DNA from 3 places in the Streptomyces sp. NPDC058691 genome. Region 3 is predicted to be linked to each of the others. Evidence: predicted binding sites of a transcription regulator. Region 3 holds the regulator's gene; each other region holds the start of a gene.

What was found. Region 3 encodes HrcA, which represses chaperone genes, less so after heat shock. Its sites were predicted from a motif close to TTNGCACTCNGNNNNNCNGAGTGCNAA; they were not measured.
Region 1: a site for HrcA is predicted at 1,384-1,410, ahead of groES (co-chaperone GroES). Genes of this name have one in related genera too.
Region 2: a site for HrcA is predicted at 3,098-3,124, ahead of groL (chaperonin GroEL). Genes of this name have one in related genera too.

The regions. Positions count from the first base shown of each region.
Region 1 is NZ_JBHXSO010000042.1:22,548-27,893, reverse strand. Features, by position in the region: gene groL (chaperonin GroEL) at 1-802, opposite strand, end outside; gene groES (co-chaperone GroES) at 927-1,235, opposite strand; gene ACFWVC_RS26645 (methyltransferase domain-containing protein) at 1,482-2,654, shown strand; gene ACFWVC_RS26640 (hypothetical protein) at 2,830-3,081, opposite strand; gene tsaD (tRNA (adenosine(37)-N6)-threonylcarbamoyltransferase complex transferase subunit TsaD) at 3,078-4,178, opposite strand; gene rimI (ribosomal protein S18-alanine N-acetyltransferase) at 4,171-4,698, opposite strand; gene tsaB (tRNA (adenosine(37)-N6)-threonylcarbamoyltransferase complex dimerization subunit type 1 TsaB) at 4,695-5,346, opposite strand, start outside.
Region 2 is NZ_JBHXSO010000010.1:77,357-82,702, forward strand. Features, by position in the region: gene ACFWVC_RS09755 (hypothetical protein) at 1-246, opposite strand, end outside; gene ACFWVC_RS09760 (copper homeostasis protein CutC) at 306-1,013, shown strand; gene groL (chaperonin GroEL) at 1,290-2,912, opposite strand; gene ACFWVC_RS09770 (cold-shock protein) at 3,295-3,501, opposite strand; gene ACFWVC_RS09775 (ubiquitin-like small modifier protein 1) at 3,928-4,206, opposite strand; gene thrC (threonine synthase) at 4,250-5,346, opposite strand, start outside.
Region 3 is NZ_JBHXSO010000040.1:10-5,355, forward strand. Features, by position in the region: gene dnaJ (molecular chaperone DnaJ) at 221-1,360, opposite strand; gene hrcA (heat-inducible transcriptional repressor HrcA) at 1,360-2,376, opposite strand; gene ACFWVC_RS25870 (MBL fold metallo-hydrolase) at 2,580-3,314, shown strand; gene ACFWVC_RS25875 (DUF3097 domain-containing protein) at 3,345-4,175, shown strand; gene hemW (radical SAM family heme chaperone HemW) at 4,176-5,346, opposite strand, start outside.

The DNA of each region.
Region 1 (5,346 bases), on a different contig from region 3:
GGATCTTGTTGACCACCAGGGTGGAGAGGGCCTCGCCCTCGACGTCCTCGGCGATGATCAGCAGCGGCTTGGAGGCGCCGGCCTGCAGCACCTTCTCCAGCAGCGGGAGCAGGTCCTGGATGGAGGAGATCTTGCCCTGGGTGATGAGGATGTACGGGTCCTCCAGGACGGCCTCCTGGCGCTCCGCGTCCGTCACGAAGTACGGCGACAGGTAGCCCTTGTCGAAGGCCATGCCCTCGGTGAAGTCCAGCTCCAGACCGAAGGTGTTGGACTCCTCGACGGTGATGACACCGTCCTTGCCGACCTTGTCGATCGCCTCGGCGATCAGCTCGCCGACCTGCTTGTCCTGGGCGGACAGGGCGGCGACGGCGGCGACGTCGTCCTTGCCCTCGATCGGGCGGGCCGAGGCGAGCAGCTCGTCCGAGACGGCCTTGACGGCGGCGTCGATGCCCTTCTTCAGGGCGGCCGGGGAGGCGCCGGCGGCGACGTTGCGCAGGCCCTCGCGCACGAGCGCCTGGGCGAGCACGGTGGCGGTGGTGGTGCCGTCACCCGCGATGTCGTTGGTCTTGGTCGCCACCTCCTTCACCAGCTGCGCACCGAGGTTCTCGTACGCGTCCTCGAGCTCGACCTCGCGGGCGATGGTCACGCCGTCGTTGGTGATGGTCGGAGCGCCGAACTTCTTGTCGATGACGACGTTGCGGCCCTTGGGGCCGATCGTCACCTTCACGGTGTCGGCGAGCTTGTTGACTCCACGCTCAAGGGCGCGACGGGCGTCCTCGTTGAACTTCAGGATCTTGGCCATACCGGCGGAATTCCTCGTCTTTGGGTTCTCGTCAAAGACCGCGCCCCGGGTCCCCGGTCCGTGCGAGGACTCGGTGTGCCCGGGGCGTGGTCACGGCATTTCTCGGTTACGAGCGGCGCCGGATTTACTTCTCGACGATCGCGAGGACGTCGCGAGCCGAGAGGACGAGGTACTCCTCGCCGCTGTACTTGACCTCGGTGCCGCCGTACTTGCTGTACAGCACGATGTCGCCGACCTTGACGTCGAGCGGGATGCGGTTGCCGTCCTCGAAGCGACCCGGACCGACGGCCAGGACGACGCCCTCCTGGGGCTTCTCCTTGGCGGTGTCCGGGATGACCAGGCCGGAGGCGGTGGTCTGCTCGGCATCCAGCGGCTGGACCACGATGCGGTCCTCGAGCGGCTTGATGGCAACCTTGGTGCTGGCGGTCGTCACGATCCGACCTCCCCCTTCAAAGGGCTTACGGGAGTGTCTGTCTGGGGTGGCGACCTGGTAGGCCCGTCGTCGCGGGTGCCGGACCTGCCCGTCGCTGTGTTGTTGGCACTCGGCGTGGCCGAGTGCCAGGTCTGAGATTATGACGCGCTTAGCACTCGGTCAAGCGGAGTGCCAATGCCACGCCGGGCGCGCCGTGCGCGGGCGCCCATCGGAGCCCGGTCCGGCGGACGCCGGAGGCGCGGGACAATGGACGGTGTGGATCTCGACGCGTTCTCGGCCCTGCTGACCGACGAGGGGCAGCGACTGCTGACCGTCCTCCGCGACTACGACCCCGCGGCCGAGATCGCCACCGCGACCCGGCTGCGCCGGGAGCACGACGCGGCGCTCGTCTCGGCGGCGCTCACCCAGGCGCGGCTGCGGCAGCGGGCGGAGGCGAAGTTCGGCGAGGACGCGTACGCGATGTACTTCACGCCCGACGGGGTGGAGCAGTCGACGCGCGCTTCGGTGGCGCGGCACCGGGCGGAGCGGTTCGCGACCCTCGGGGTGCGGCGGCTGGCGGACCTGTGCTGCGGGATCGGCGGCGACGCGATCCCGCTGGCACGCGCCGGGGTGACGGTGCTGGCGGTCGACCGCGATCCCCTGACGTGCGCGGTGGCGCGGGCCAACGCGCGGGCGCTGGGGCTCGCGGAACGCATCGAGGTGCGCTGCGCGGACGTCACCGATGTGGGGACGGACGGCTGCGACGCGGTGTTCGTGGACCCGGCCCGGCGCGGCGGACGCGGCAGGATCTTCGACCCGGAGGCGTACTCCCCGCCGCTGTCGTGGGCCGTGGCGGCGGCGCGCAGGACACCCCTGGCCGCGCTCAAGGTCGCGCCGGGCATCCCGCACGAGGCCGTGCCGGAGGACGCGGAGGCGGAGTGGGTCTCCGACCACGGCGACGTGAAGGAGGCCGTGCTGTGGTTCGGCACGGCCTCGGGCACCCGCCGGGCGACACTGCTGCCCTCCGGCGCCACCCTGCCCGCCGCCGGCCTGCCCGACCCCGCGGTGCGCCCGGTCGGGCGCTGGCTGTACGAGCCCGACGGCGCGGTCATCCGGGCCCACCTGGTCGCGGACGTCGCGGCGCAGGTCGGAGGCGGTCTTATCGACGAGACCATCGCGTACGTCACTTCGGACGAGCCGCACAGCACGCCCTACGCCTCCGCGTACGAGATCACCGACGTGCTCCCCTTCAACCTCAAGCGGCTCAAGGCGCTGCTGCGCGAACGCGAGGTCGGCGTGCTGACCGTCAAGAAGCGGGGCTCCGCGGTCGAACCCGAGGAACTGCGCCGCCGGGTCAGGCCCCAGGGCCCCAACGCGGCGACGGTCTTTCTGACGCGGGTGGCGGGCGCGCCCACGATGCTGCTCGGGTCGCCCGCCTGATTTTTCCCCGCCCTCCCACCCGTGTGCCCTGTGAAGTCTGGGCGGCCCGACGCGCGTGCGGGGGTGGGCCGGGGCGCGTGACTTCACAGGGCTGGGGGCACCCCCGGCCGAAGGTTGGGGGAGGGAGGGCGGGCGGGGGAGAAACCTACCCGCGCAGAAACGCCCCGCACTCGGGTCAGGCCACAGCCTCGAAGCGCCAGCGGTGGACGGCGCGCCGCGCCAGCCCCTCCGCCGGCTCGGGCAGTTCGGGGAGCTCCGCGTCGTACGGGGCGTCCCACCAGGTGATGACGAGGACCCGGTCCCCGGGGGCGGAGAAGGTCTCGCGGCGCAACGGCGCGGGCGTCAGCGTCTGCGCGCGCACCCACGCCAGGAGTTCGGGCCCGCGGCCCTCCGCGGCGCGGGCCTCCCACATCAGGGCGACGGTCATGACGAGTAGAGGTTGTCCTTGCTGAGCTCGTGCACGTGATCGTGGGTGTGGGTGTGCCCGGGCACGGACACGTCCGTGACCAGCAGGGAGGAGTCCGCCGGCAGGTCCCACGTCGAGGACGGGCGGCCGCGGGCCACCATCTCCGCCCCGAGCGCCGCGACCATCGCGCCGTTGTCGGTGCAGAGTTTGGGCCGCGGCACGCGCAGGATGATGCCCGCGTCCTCGCAGCGTTCCTGGGCCAGCGAGCGCAGCCGGCTGTTGGCCGCGACGCCGCCGCCGATCATGAGGTGGTCGACGCCGTTGTCCTTACAGGCGCGGATCGCCTTGCGGGTCAGCACGTCCGCCACGGCCTCCTGGAAGGACGCGGCGACGTCCGCGACGGGCACGTCCTCGCCCTCCCGGCGCTTGGACTCGATCCAGCGGGCCACGGCCGTCTTCAGCCCGGAGAAGGAGAAGTCGTACAGCGGGTCCCGCCCGCCCGTCAGGCCGCGCGGGAAGCGGATGGCGGCCCGGTCGCCCTCGCGCGCGACGCGGTCGATGGCCGGGCCGCCGGGGAAGCCGAGGCCCAGCACGCGTGCGACCTTGTCGAAGGCCTCGCCCGCCGCGTCGTCGATGGTCGCTCCGAGCGGCCGCACGTCGCCGGTGATGTCCGGCGCCAGCAGCAGCGAGGAGTGCCCGCCGGAGACCAGCAGGGCCATCGTGGGCTCCGGCAGCGCGCCGTGCTCCAGTTGGTCGACGCAGATGTGGGACGCCAGGTGGTTCACGCCGTACAGCGGCTTGCCGAGCGCGTACGCGTACGCCTTGGCGGCCGAGACGCCGACCAGCAGCGCGCCCGCCAGGCCCGGCCCGGCGGTGACGGCGATGCCGTCCAGGTCGGAGGCGGCGACCCCGGCCTCCTTCAGCGCGCGCTGGATGGTGGGGACCATCGCCTCCAGATGGGCGCGGCTGGCGACCTCGGGGACGACGCCGCCGAATCGGGCGTGCTCGTCCACGCTGGACGCGACCGCGTCGGCCAGCAGCGTGTGACCTCGTACGATGCCGACACCGGTCTCGTCGCAGGACGTCTCGATGCCGAGGACAAGGGGCTCGTCAGCCATGGGTCGTCTCAGTTCCTTGTAGACCTGGTGTTTCTCGTGTGTCCGCAGGCGCCGCCGCCGTCAGGTCGCCGAGCCGCATGACGAGGGCGTCGACGTTGCCGGGCTGGTAGTAGCCGCGCCGGAATCCGATCGGCTCGAAGCCGAAGCGCTCGTACAGCCGCTGGGCGCGGATGTTGTCGATCCGCACCTCCAGCAGCACCTCGTGGCACTCGAACGCCGTGGCCTGGTGCAGCAGTTCGCGCAGCAGGCGGGCGCCGAGGCCGGTGCCCCACTGGTCGCGGGCGGCGGCGATGGTCTGCACGTCGCCGGTGCCGGCCACGGCGGCCAGGCCGGCGTAGCCGACCAGGCGCCCGTCCGCCTCGGCGACGACGTAGTGCCGGGTCGCCGCCGGGTGCCGGGCGTCGGCGAGTTCGGACCAGAACATGCCGCGCGACCAGGCGTCGTCGGGGAAGAGCAGCTCCTCCAGCTCCATCACCGGCTCCAGGTCCCACCAGCGCATCTCGCGCAGGACGGCGGTCACTTCGGCAGGACCGCCTTGTAACCGGCCGGGACCTGCGCGTCCGGGCGGCGCAGGTAGAGCGGCAGCGGGGGGAGGAACTCCTCGCCCTCCGCCAGCTTCGCCGCGGCGAGCGAGGCCAGCGCGGCGGCGGACTGGTCGGCGGGCGGGCGGACGTCGGTGAAGACGTCCGGGTACAGCGCGGCGCCCGCGCCCACCGCGGGCAGGCCCGCGACGCGTTCGGCGATCTCGGCCGGGTGGTCCACGGCCGGGTCGCCGACCCGGCCGCGCGGTCCCTCGTAGCGGGCCCAGTAGACCTCCTTGCGGCGGGCGTCGGTGGCCACGACGAAGGGGCCGTCGATCCCGGCGGCGTACGCCAGGCCGTCCAGCGTGCAGAGCCCGTGCACGGGCACCCCGAGGACGTCCCCGAACGCGGCGGCGGTCACCAGGCCCACGCGCAGGCCCGTGTAGGGCCCCGGGCCGACGCCGACCACGAGCCCGGTCACGGCGGCCGGCCCGGTGCCCGCCTCCCGCAGCACCCGGTCCACGGCGGGCATCAGCAGCTCGCCGTGCCTGCGCGCGTCGATCTCCGTCGACTCGGCGAGCACGCGGTGCCCGTCGTGCAGGGCGACGGTGACGGCGGGGGTGGCGGTGTCGAAGGCAAGCAGCAGC
Region 2 (5,346 bases), on a different contig from region 3:
GCGGTAGACGGCGTCGTGGAACCAGGCGGCGAGCAGCACCGCGTCGATGTCCTCGGCGTACTCGGCCAGGGAGTCGACGTGGACGAGCACCGCGGCCAGGTGGTCGGTGGTGTGGTAGCGGCGCTGCGGCTCGGCCCAGCGGGCGAGCAGATCCTCGCCGTAGGGCGTCGGGTCGACGGACTCGGTCTGGCAGCGGCGCAGCAGCGCGCTCCAGTGCGTCAGCAGCTCGGGATCAGTGGCGGCCATCTGGCCATTGTGGAGTACGGGGGTCGCGGGCCGGCGGAGGCATGTGGGATCCTGGATATATGTCTAGACCAATTTTCGAAGTGATCGCGCTCGACGCCGACGACGCACGCGCGGCCCAGGCGGGGGGTGCGGACCGCCTCGAACTGGTCACCGACATGTCCGCCGACGGCCTCACCCCGCGCCGGGAGGTCTTCGCGGCCGTGCGCGCCGCCGTGGACGTACCGGTACGCGTGATGCTGCGCGGCCGGGCCGACTTCTCGGCGGGCGACGCCCACGAGGTCGAGGCGCTGTGCGCGGCGGCGGCCGCCCTGCGCACGGAGGGCGCGGACGAGTTCGTGCTCGGCTTCCTGGACTCCGGCGGCGGGCCCGACCTGCGGGCGGTGCGGCTGCTGACCGACGCGGTGGGCTCCGGTGCGCGCTGGACGTTCCACCGCGCCATCGACCACTGCGCCGACCGCACGACACTGCGCGCGGCGCTGCGCGGACTGCCCGGGCACGACACGTACCTGACCGCGGGATCGGCCCGCGGCGTCGACACCGGCCTGGACGTCCTGGTCGCGGAGGCCGCGGGGGGCGCGCCCGGCGATCCGCAACTGATGGTCGGCGGCGGCCTGCGCGCCGAACACCTGCCCCGACTGCTCGCCGCGGGCATCGACGCCTTCCACGTCGGCGGTGCGGTCCGCCCCGACGGCTGGGCCGGCCCCGTCGACGCGGAAGCCGTCCGCACCTGGCGCGATCTCCTCGACGCGTCAGTCGCCGTCGGCTAGACCCGCTTCCTCCCCCGCCCGCCGGAGGACAGGCCGAGGCCGCACGAACTTGGCTCAATACGCTCGACGCGTCCGTCCTGGTCGGTGGACCGGTCCGGCATCCCGGGGCCGCAGGGCCGCCCACCCCGCCGGCCGGGTCGGCCAGGGGCCTTGCCTGGACGGGGCGTTCGCCGGTCGGCCGGTCCGGGACCGGGTGGCATCGGCCGGAAAACGCCCGAGGGCGGCACCCCGCAGGGGGTGCCGCCCTCGATCGTGTACCGCTGAACCCTCGCGGGATCAGAAGTCCATGTCACCGCCCGGCATGCCGCCGCCGGCCGGGGCCGCGGCCTTCTCCGGCTTGTCGGCGATGACGGCCTCGGTGGTGAGGAAGAGCGCGGCGATGGAGGCCGCGTTCTGCAGCGCGGAGCGCGTCACCTTGGCCGGGTCGATGATGCCCTCGGCGACCAGGTCGACGTACTCGCCGGTCGCGGCGTTGAGGCCGTGACCCGGGGTGAGGTTGCGGACCTTCTCCACCACGACGCCACCCTCGAGGCCGGCGTTGACCGCGATCTGCTTCAGCGGGGCCTCCAGGGCCAGCTTCACGATCGCCGCACCGGTGGCCTCGTCGCCCTCGAGCTCGAGCTTCTCGAAGACGTTGGACGCCTGGAGCAGAGCCACGCCACCACCGGCGACGATGCCCTCCTCGACGGCGGCCTTGGCGTTGCGCACCGCGTCCTCGATGCGGTGCTTGCGCTCCTTGAGCTCGACCTCGGTGGCCGCGCCGGCCTTGATGACGGCCACGCCGCCGGCCAGCTTGGCGAGGCGCTCCTGGAGCTTCTCGCGGTCGTAGTCCGAGTCGCTGTTCTCGATCTCGGCACGGATCTGGTTGACCCGGCCCTGGATCTGGTCGGCGTCGCCGGAGCCGTCCACGATGGTGGTCTCGTCCTTGGTGACGACGACCTTGCGGGCGCGGCCCAGCAGCTCCAGACCGGCGTTCTCCAGCTTGAGGCCGACCTCCTCGGACACCACGGTGCCACCGGTGAGGATGGCGATGTCCTGGAGCATGGCCTTGCGGCGGTCGCCGAAGCCCGGGGCCTTGACGGCGACGGACTTGAAGGTGCCGCGGATCTTGTTGACCACCAGGGTCGACAGCGCCTCGCCGTCCACGTCCTCGGCGATGATCAGCAGCGGCTTGCCGCTCTGCATGACCTTCTCCAGCAGCGGGAGCAGGTCCTTGACCGCGGAGATCTTGGAGTTGACGATCAGGATGTACGGGTCGTCGAAGACGGTCTCCATACGCTCCAGGTCGGTGGCGAAGTACGCCGAGATGTAGCCCTTGTCGAAGCGCATACCCTCGGTGAGCTCCAGCTCCAGACCGAAGGTCTGGGACTCCTCGACGGTGATGACGCCTTCCTTGCCGACCTTGTCCATCGCCTCGGCGATGAGCTCGCCGATCTGGGGGTCAGCGGCGGAGATGGAGGCGGTGGAGGCGATCTGCTCCTTGGTCTCCACGTCCTTGGCCTGCTCAAGCAGAGCAGCGGAAACGGCCTCGACGGCCGCCTCGATACCGCGCTTCAGGGCCATCGGGTTGGCACCCGCGGCCACGTTGCGCAGGCCCTCGCGGACCAGCGCCTGGGCGAGGACGGTCGCGGTCGTCGTGCCGTCACCGGCGACGTCGTCCGTCTTCTTCGCGACCTCCTTGACCAGCTCCGCGCCGATCTTCTCGTACGGGTCCTCGAGCTCGATCTCCTTGGCGATGGACACACCATCGTTGGTGATCGTGGGGGCGCCCCACTTCTTCTCGAGGACGACGTTGCGGCCCTTGGGGCCGAGGGTGACCTTGACGGCGTCGGCGAGCTGGTTCATCCCGCGCTCGAGACCGCGCCGTGCCTCCTCGTCGAACGCGATGATCTTGGCCATGTGAAGTGGTCCTCCCGGACTTGGGGTCCCCCCGCGGCACTCGGCTGCGGGGAAGGATTACTCCAGGACCGCGCCGGCGCCCGCGACGGACGGCCTGCCTCCCGCCGGTTCCTTTCCGGCGGTCGAACGGGCCTCACCCACTCGGTCCTTTGTCACTCTCAACGTCAGAGTGCTAACGCCAATGATTAGCACTCGCCCTAGGAGAGTGCAAGCTGCTCGGCCGGTCCGCCGCGGGCCCGCCGGGGCTCGCCAGGGATCCGCTGGGGCCCGCCAGGGGCGGGCGGACAGCACGAAGGCCCGCCCCCTGCGAGAGGGCGGGCCCTTGATACGTGCGTTTGAGCGCGTTCGTACGCGATGCGCTCCGTGGCCGATGCGCGGCGTGTCAGCCGGCGGCGTGGCGGACCATGTCCGCCTGCGGCCCCTTCTGGCCCTGCGAGATCTCGAACTCGACCCGCTGACCTTCCTCGAGGGTGCGGTAGCCGTCCATCTGTATCGCGCTGTAGTGCACGAAGACGTCCGCACCACCGTCGACCGCGATGAAGCCGTAGCCCTTCTCCGCGTTGAACCACTTGACGGTGCCCTGAGCCATTCCTAACTCCCCTATTGCTGGCCTTTCACAGACCCGCACCTCGCGGACCCGGGTCAGACCTCACCCCCTACAGCCAAGGGGGCGTGCGCCGGAACGCGTCGACCGCGGCTGAATGTATCTGCCCGGACGCTGTCTGCAACAGGTCAATCAGACGAGAAATCCGGGCACGGAGAAAGGGAAGAACGGCTCCAACGGCCAATGAACCGGGGCAACTCGGGCGGGACATATGTCGCCAACACGACAATCACCGCGTGAATTTGGCGATAAATCGCCGACAACGACGCCCACGGAAGAGGGTTTGCGCAGAGCGTTGCAGGGAGTTGCGAGCCGTCAGGGCAACTGTACAGCCCTTCAACTACCTCTCAAGCACACAGGGGTGCCGGGAGCGAGTCCCGGCACCCCTGGCCGTTCCGCGGCGCACGCGGCTCAACAGCCCCCGGCGACCGCCGGGATGATCGAGACTGACGCGCCCTCGGCCACGGCGGTCTGCAGGCCCTCCGAGAAGCGGACGTCGTCGTCGTTGACATACACGTTCACGAAGCGGCGCAGCTTGCCCGTGTCGTCCAGGACGCGCGCCGAGATGCCGGGGTGGTCCTTCTCCAGCGACTCGATGACCTCGGCCAGCGTGCCGCCGTCGGCGGGCACCTCGGCCCGGCCGCCGGTGTAGGGCCGAAGGATGGTGGGAATGCGGACGTTCGCGCTCATGATGCGGGGTTCACCTTCGATCTGGGACGGTCGGCGATCGGGGTCAGCCGGCCAGGCCGGCGGCACGGAACGCGTCGACGCTCGGGCGGATGGTGGCCGTGGGGCGGGAGGTCGCGGCGACGGCGTCCAACGTCTTCAGCCCGTCACCGGTGTTGAGGACGACCGTCTCGGCGGCCGGGTCCAACTGCCCGCTCTCGATCAGCTTCTTCAGGACGCCGACGGTCACGCCGCCCGCCGTCTCCGCGAAGATGCCCTCGGTGCGGGCGAGCAGCTTGATGGCGTCCACGATCTGCTCGTCGGTGACGTCCTCGACCGCGCCGCCGGTGCGCCGGGCGATGTCCAGCACGTAGGGGCCGTCCGCCGGGTTCCCGATGGCGAGGGACTTGGCGATCGTGTTCGGCTTCTGCGGGCGCACGACGTCGTGCCCGGCCTTGTAGGCGGTGGACACGGGGGAGCACCCCTCGGCCTGGGCGCCGTAGATGCGGTACGGCTTGTCCTCCACCAGGCCGAGCTTGATCAGCTCCTGCAGCCCCTTGTCGATCTTCGTCAACTGGGAGCCGGAGGCGATCGGGATGACGAGGTTGTCCGGCAGGCGCCAGCCGAGCTGCTCGCAGATCTCGTACGCGAGCGTCTTGGAGCCCTCGCCGTAGTAGGGGCGGAGGTTGACGTTGACGAAGCCCCAGCCCTCGCCGATCGGGTCGCCGATCAGCTCGCTGCAGAAGCGGTTGACGTCGTCGTAGTTGCCCTCGATGCCGACCAGTTCACCGCCGTAGACGGCGGCCATGACGACCTTGCCCTCCTCCAGGTCGTGCGGGATGAACACGCAGGACCGGAAGCCGGCGCGGGCCGCCGCGGCGCCGACCGCGCCCGCGAGGTTGCCGGTGGAGGAGCAGGACAGGGTGGTGAGGCCGAAGGTGCGGGCGGCCTCCAGGGCGATGGCGACGACGCGGTCCTTGAAGGAGTGCGTGGGGTTGCCGGAGTCGTCCTTGATGTGCAGGCCGCCGGTGACGCCCAGTTCGCGGGCGAGGTTGTCGGCCTTGACCAGCTTGGTGAAGCCGGGGTTCAGATTGGGCTTGGAGGCCACGTCGGCGGGGACGGGCAGCAGCGGCGCGTAGCGCCAGATGTTGTTCGGCCCGGACT
Region 3 (5,346 bases):
TGGTGGAGGGTGCGGCGGGCGGCGCCGGTCCTCTGGGTGCCCCGGGTGGTGGGGCGGCGGGGGCGTGGGGCGGGGTGGGGGGCCCCGCCCCCCCCGGCGCACCAGCCGACCCCGCCCGGGGTGTGAGGAAACGACGACCCACCAGCGGCCCCCCCCCCCCCCCCCGCGCGTGCCGCGTCATGGACGCGATGAACCGGCCGTGGCCTTCGAAGGACGGCGCTCAGCGGCCGTTGAAGGCGTCCTTCAGCCGCGAGAAGAGACCCTGCTGACCCGGCTGGAACTGGCCCAGGGGCCGCTCCTCGCCGCGCAGCTTCGCCAGGCGCCGCAGGAGCTCCTCCTGGTCCGGGTCGAGCTTGCCCGGGGTCTGCACCTCGACGTGCACGACCAGGTCGCCCCGGCCGCCGCCGCGCAGGTGCGTGATGCCGCGCTGGTGCAGCGGGATCGACTGGCCGGACTGCGTGCCCGGCCGGATGTCGATCTCCTCCAGGCCGTCCAGGGTCTCCAGCGGCACCTTGGTGCCGAGCGCCGCGGCCGTCATCGGGATGGTGACGGTGCAGTGCAGGTCGTCGCCGCGCCGCTGGAACATCGCGTGCGGCAGCTCGCGGATCTCCACGTACAGGTCGCCGGCGGGGCCGCCGCCGGGGCCGACCTCGCCCTCGCCCGCGAGCTGGATGCGGGTGCCGTTGTCGACGCCGGCGGGGATCTTCACCGTCAGCGTGCGCCGCGAGCGGACCCGGCCGTCGCCCGCGCACTCCGGGCACGGGTTCGGCACGACGGTGCCGAAGCCCTGGCACTGCGGGCACGGGCGGGAGGTCATGACCTGGCCGAGGAAGGAGCGCGTCACCTGGGAGACCTCACCGCGGCCGCGGCACATGTCACAGGTCTGCGCGGAGGTGCCGGGGGCGGCGCCCTCTCCGTGGCAGGTGTTGCAGACGATCGCCGTGTCGACCTGGATGTCCTTGGTCGTGCCGAAGGCGGCCTCGTCGAGCTCGATCTCCAGCCGGATCATCGCGTCCTGGCCGCGCCGCGTGCGCGAGCGCGGGCCGCGCTGGGACGCCGTGCCGAAGAAGGCGTCCATGATGTCGCTGAAGTTCCCGAAGCCCTGGCCGAAGCCCGCGCCCGCACCGGCACCGCCGCCGTTGGCGGACAGCGGGTCGCCGCCGAGGTCGTAGACCTGCTTCTTCTGCGGGTCCGACAGCACCTCGTAAGCGGCGTTGATCTCCTTGAACCGCTCCTGGGTCTTCGGGTCCGGATTGACGTCCGGGTGCAGCTCGCGCGCGAGACGGCGGAAGGCCTTCTTGATCTCGTCCGGACTCGCGTCGCGGCGCACGCCGAGCACGGCGTAGTAGTCGGTGGCCACTACGACTCCGCCAGGATCTGTCCGACGTAACGTGCCACTGCGCGTACCGCTCCCATCGTTCCGGGGTAGTCCATGCGGGTCGGGCCGACCACGCCAAGTTTCGCGACCGCCTCGTCGCCCGAACCGTAGCCGACGGAGACGACCGATGTGGAGTTCAGGCCCTCGTGGAAATTCTCGTGACCGATTCGCACGGTCACGCCCGAATCCCCGGCCTCGCCCAGCAGCTTGAGGAGCACGACCTGCTCCTCAAGCGCCTCCAGCACCGGGCGGATCGTGAGGGGGAAGTCATGGCCGAAACGGGTCAGGTTGGCGGTGCCGCCCAGCATGATCCGTTCCTCGGTCTCCTCGACCAGGGTCTCCAGCAGCGTCGCCAGCACGACCTGCACCGACGGCCGGTCGTCCGGCTCGAACCCGTCCGCGAGGTCCTGCACCAGCTGCGGGACGTCGGCGAAGCGGCGGCCCACCACCCGGCTGTTGAGCCGGGCCCGCAGGTCGGCCAGCACGGTCTCGCCCACCGGCGCGGGGGCGTCGACCAGCCGCTGCTCGACCCGGCCGGTGTCGGTGATCAGCACCAGCATCAGCCGGGCCGGGGCCAGGGCGAGCAGTTCCACGTGCCGCACGGTCGAGCGGGTCAGCGACGGGTACTGGACGACGGCGACCTGCCGGGTCAGCTGCGCCAGCAGCCGCACGGTGCGGGCCACCACGTCGTCGAGGTCCACGGCACTGTCCAGGAAGCTCTGGATGGCCCGGCGCTCCGCGCCCGACAGCGGCTTGACGTTCGTGAGCCGGTCGACGAAGAGCCGGTAGCCCTTGTCGGTCGGCACCCGGCCGGCGCTGGTGTGGGGCTGCTGGATGTAGCCCTCCTCCTCCAGCACGGCCATGTCGTTGCGCACCGTGGCCGGGGACACACCCAGCCGGTGGCGTTCGGTGAGGGCCTTGGAGCCGACCGGTTCCTCGGTGCCCACGTAGTCCTGGACGATGGCGCGCAGCACTTCGAGCCGTCGTTCGCTCAGCATTGCGTCGTACACCTCCAGTCGTCCGGTCACCGGTACGGCGGTCGTTCTCCCTGCCCTGGCACTCCCCACAAGTGAGTGCCAGCTTTCCCCAAGTCAGTGTACGGCGGGGTGGCAAGACCTCGGCAAGGGCGGTCCGCACGCCGACCCCTTCGACCGGCCACCGTAGCGCGCGTGGCCCGCCCCGGCGGGGATACCGTCGCGGTGTGGAGACGACACCGACGGCGCCGGAGCCCTTCGAGGGCTGGGAGCAACTGGCGCCCGGTGTCGCGCGCCGCCGGATGCCGTTCCTGGACGTCACCGTGGGGGTCGTCACCGGCGGCGAGGGCGTGCTGCTGGTCGACACCGGCTCCTCGGTCGCCGAGGGAGCCGGGCTGCGCCGGCGGGTCCGGGAGCTGACCGGAAGGGACGTGACGCACATCGCACTGACCCACGGTCACTTCGACCACGTCTTCGGCACGGCCGCCTTCCCCGGAGCCCAGGTCTACGGCGAGATGACACTCGACGCCCACCTCGGCCGCGAGCTCTCCGCGCTGCGCCTGGACGCGATCGGGCACGGCGTCCCCGAGGAGACGGCGACGGAGGCCGCTGACGCCCTCGTGCGCCCCGGCCACCTCGTGGACGGCCGCTGTGTGCTGGACCTCGGCGCCGACCGCCAGGTCCTGCTGGTCCACCCCGGTGAGGGACACACCACGCACGACCTGGTGGTGGTCGTGCCGGGGACGCCCGTCGTGGTCTTCTGCGGCGACCTCGTCGAGGAGTCCGGCGAGCCCCAGGCCGGCCCGGACGCCGCCCCGGGCACGTGGCCGGGCACCTTGGACCGGCTGCTGGAGCTGGGCGGCGAGAGCGCGCTCTACGTCCCCGGGCACGGCGCGGTGGTCGACGCGCGCTTCGTCCGCGCCCAACGGGACGCGCTGGCCGCCCGGTTCGGATCCGCTTGAGCGGCGTCCCGCCCGGATACGATCCCTGCCATGCGCAGCCGCGATTACGACGCCGATCTCACCCCGCCCTGGAAGCGGCCGTCGGTGCCCGCGCCCGAGGTCGCGGCCGAACGGGACCTGGTGGTGGAGGAGGTCTCCACGGGCTTCTGCGGGGCGGTGATCCTTTGCGAGAAGACCGCCGAGGGCCCCACCGTCACCCTGGAGGACCGCTTCGGCAAGCACCGGGTGTTCCCGCTCGTACCGCGCGGCTTCCTCCTGGAGGGCAAGGTCGTCACCCTCGTCCGTCCCACCGCCGCCGCCCGCTCCGGCCCGCGGCTGACCGCCTCCGGTTCCCTCGCCGTCCCCGGCGCCCGGGCCCGGATCGCCCGCGCCGGGCGCATCTACGTCGAGGGGCGCCACGACGCGGAGCTCGTCGAGCGGGTCTGGGGCGACGACCTGCGCGTCGAGGGCGTCGTCGTGGAGTACCTGGAGGGCGTCGACGACCTGCCCGCCATCGTCTCCGCCTTCGCCCCTGGACCGGATGCCCGCCTCGGCGTGCTCGTCGACCACCTCGTCCCGGGCTCCAAGGAGTCCCGGATCGCCGCCTCGGTCACCGGCGACCACGTGCTGGTCGCCGGCCACCCCTACATCGACGTCTGGGAGGCCGTGAAGCCCTCCTCCGTCGGCATCCCCGCCTGGCCGGCCGTGCCGCGCGGCCAGGACTGGAAGACCGGCGTGTGCCGCGCGCTGGGCTGGCCGGAAAACACCGGTGCGGCCTGGCAGCGCATCCTGGGCTCCGTCCGCTCCTACAAGGACCTCCAGCCGGAACTGCTGGGCCGCGTGGAAGAGCTGATCGACTTCGTCACGGCTCCAGGCGTGTGATCAGTCGACCAGGTCCCTGACCACCGCGTCCGCGAGCAGCCGCCCGCGCAGCGTCAGTACCGCCCGCCCCACCTCGTACGCGCCCGGCTCCAGCAGACCCTCGCCCACCGCGCGCTCGGCGGCCCGCGCCCCGGCCGGGGCCAGGATGTCCAGCGGGCAGCCGTCCGCGAGCCGCAGCTCCAGCAGGATGCGCTCCACCCTGCGGTCCTCCGCGGCCAGCACCTCGCGTCCGGCGCCGGGACTGCGGCCCTCGGCGAGCGCCGCCGCGTACGCCGCGGGGTGCTTCACGTTCCACCAGCGCACGCCGCCCACGTGGGAATGCGCGCCCGGTCCGGCGCCCCACCAGTCGGCGCCGGTCCAGTACAGCTCGTTGTGCCGGCACCGGGCCGACGTCGACGTCGCCCAGTTCGACACCTCGTACCAGTCGAAACCGGCCTCCGCCATGCGCTCGTCGGCGATCAGGTAGCGGTCCGCGTGCACGTCGTCGTCGGTCATCGGCACCTCGCCACGCCGGATCCGGCGGGCCAGCTGGGTTCCCTCCTCGACGATCAGCGCGTACGCCGACACATGGTCCGGGCCCGCGTCGATCGCCGCGTCCAGGGACGCCCGCCAGTCGTCGTCCGACTCTCCCGGCGTGCCGTAGATCAGGTCCAGGTTGACGTGCTCGAAGCCGGCCTCCCGCGCCTCCGCCACGCACGCCTCCGGCCGGCCCGGCGTGTGCCTGCGGTCCAGCACCTGCAGCACGTGCTGCCGGGCGCTCTGCATCCCGAACGACATCCGGTTGAAGCCCCCGGCCCGCAGCTCCGCCAGGTACGCGGGATCCACCGACTCCGGATTCGCCTCCGTCGTGACCTCGGCCCCCTCCGCCAGGCCGAACTCGTCCCGGATCGCCCCCAGCATGCGGGTCAGGTCCGCCGCCGGCAGCAGCGTCGGCGTGCCGCCGCCGACGAACACCGTCTCGACGCGGCGCGCGTCGTCGCCCAGCACCTTGCGGGCGAGCCGGATCTCGTCGATCAGCGTGTCCGCGTAGTTCTCGCGGGAGGCGAGCACACCGCCGGTGCCGCGCAGCTCGGCGGCGGTGTAGGTGTTGAAGTCGCAGTAGCCGCAGCGAGTCGCGCAGTACGGGACGTGCAGGTAGAACCCGAGCGGTCGGTCCTCCGCCCCGGCGAGG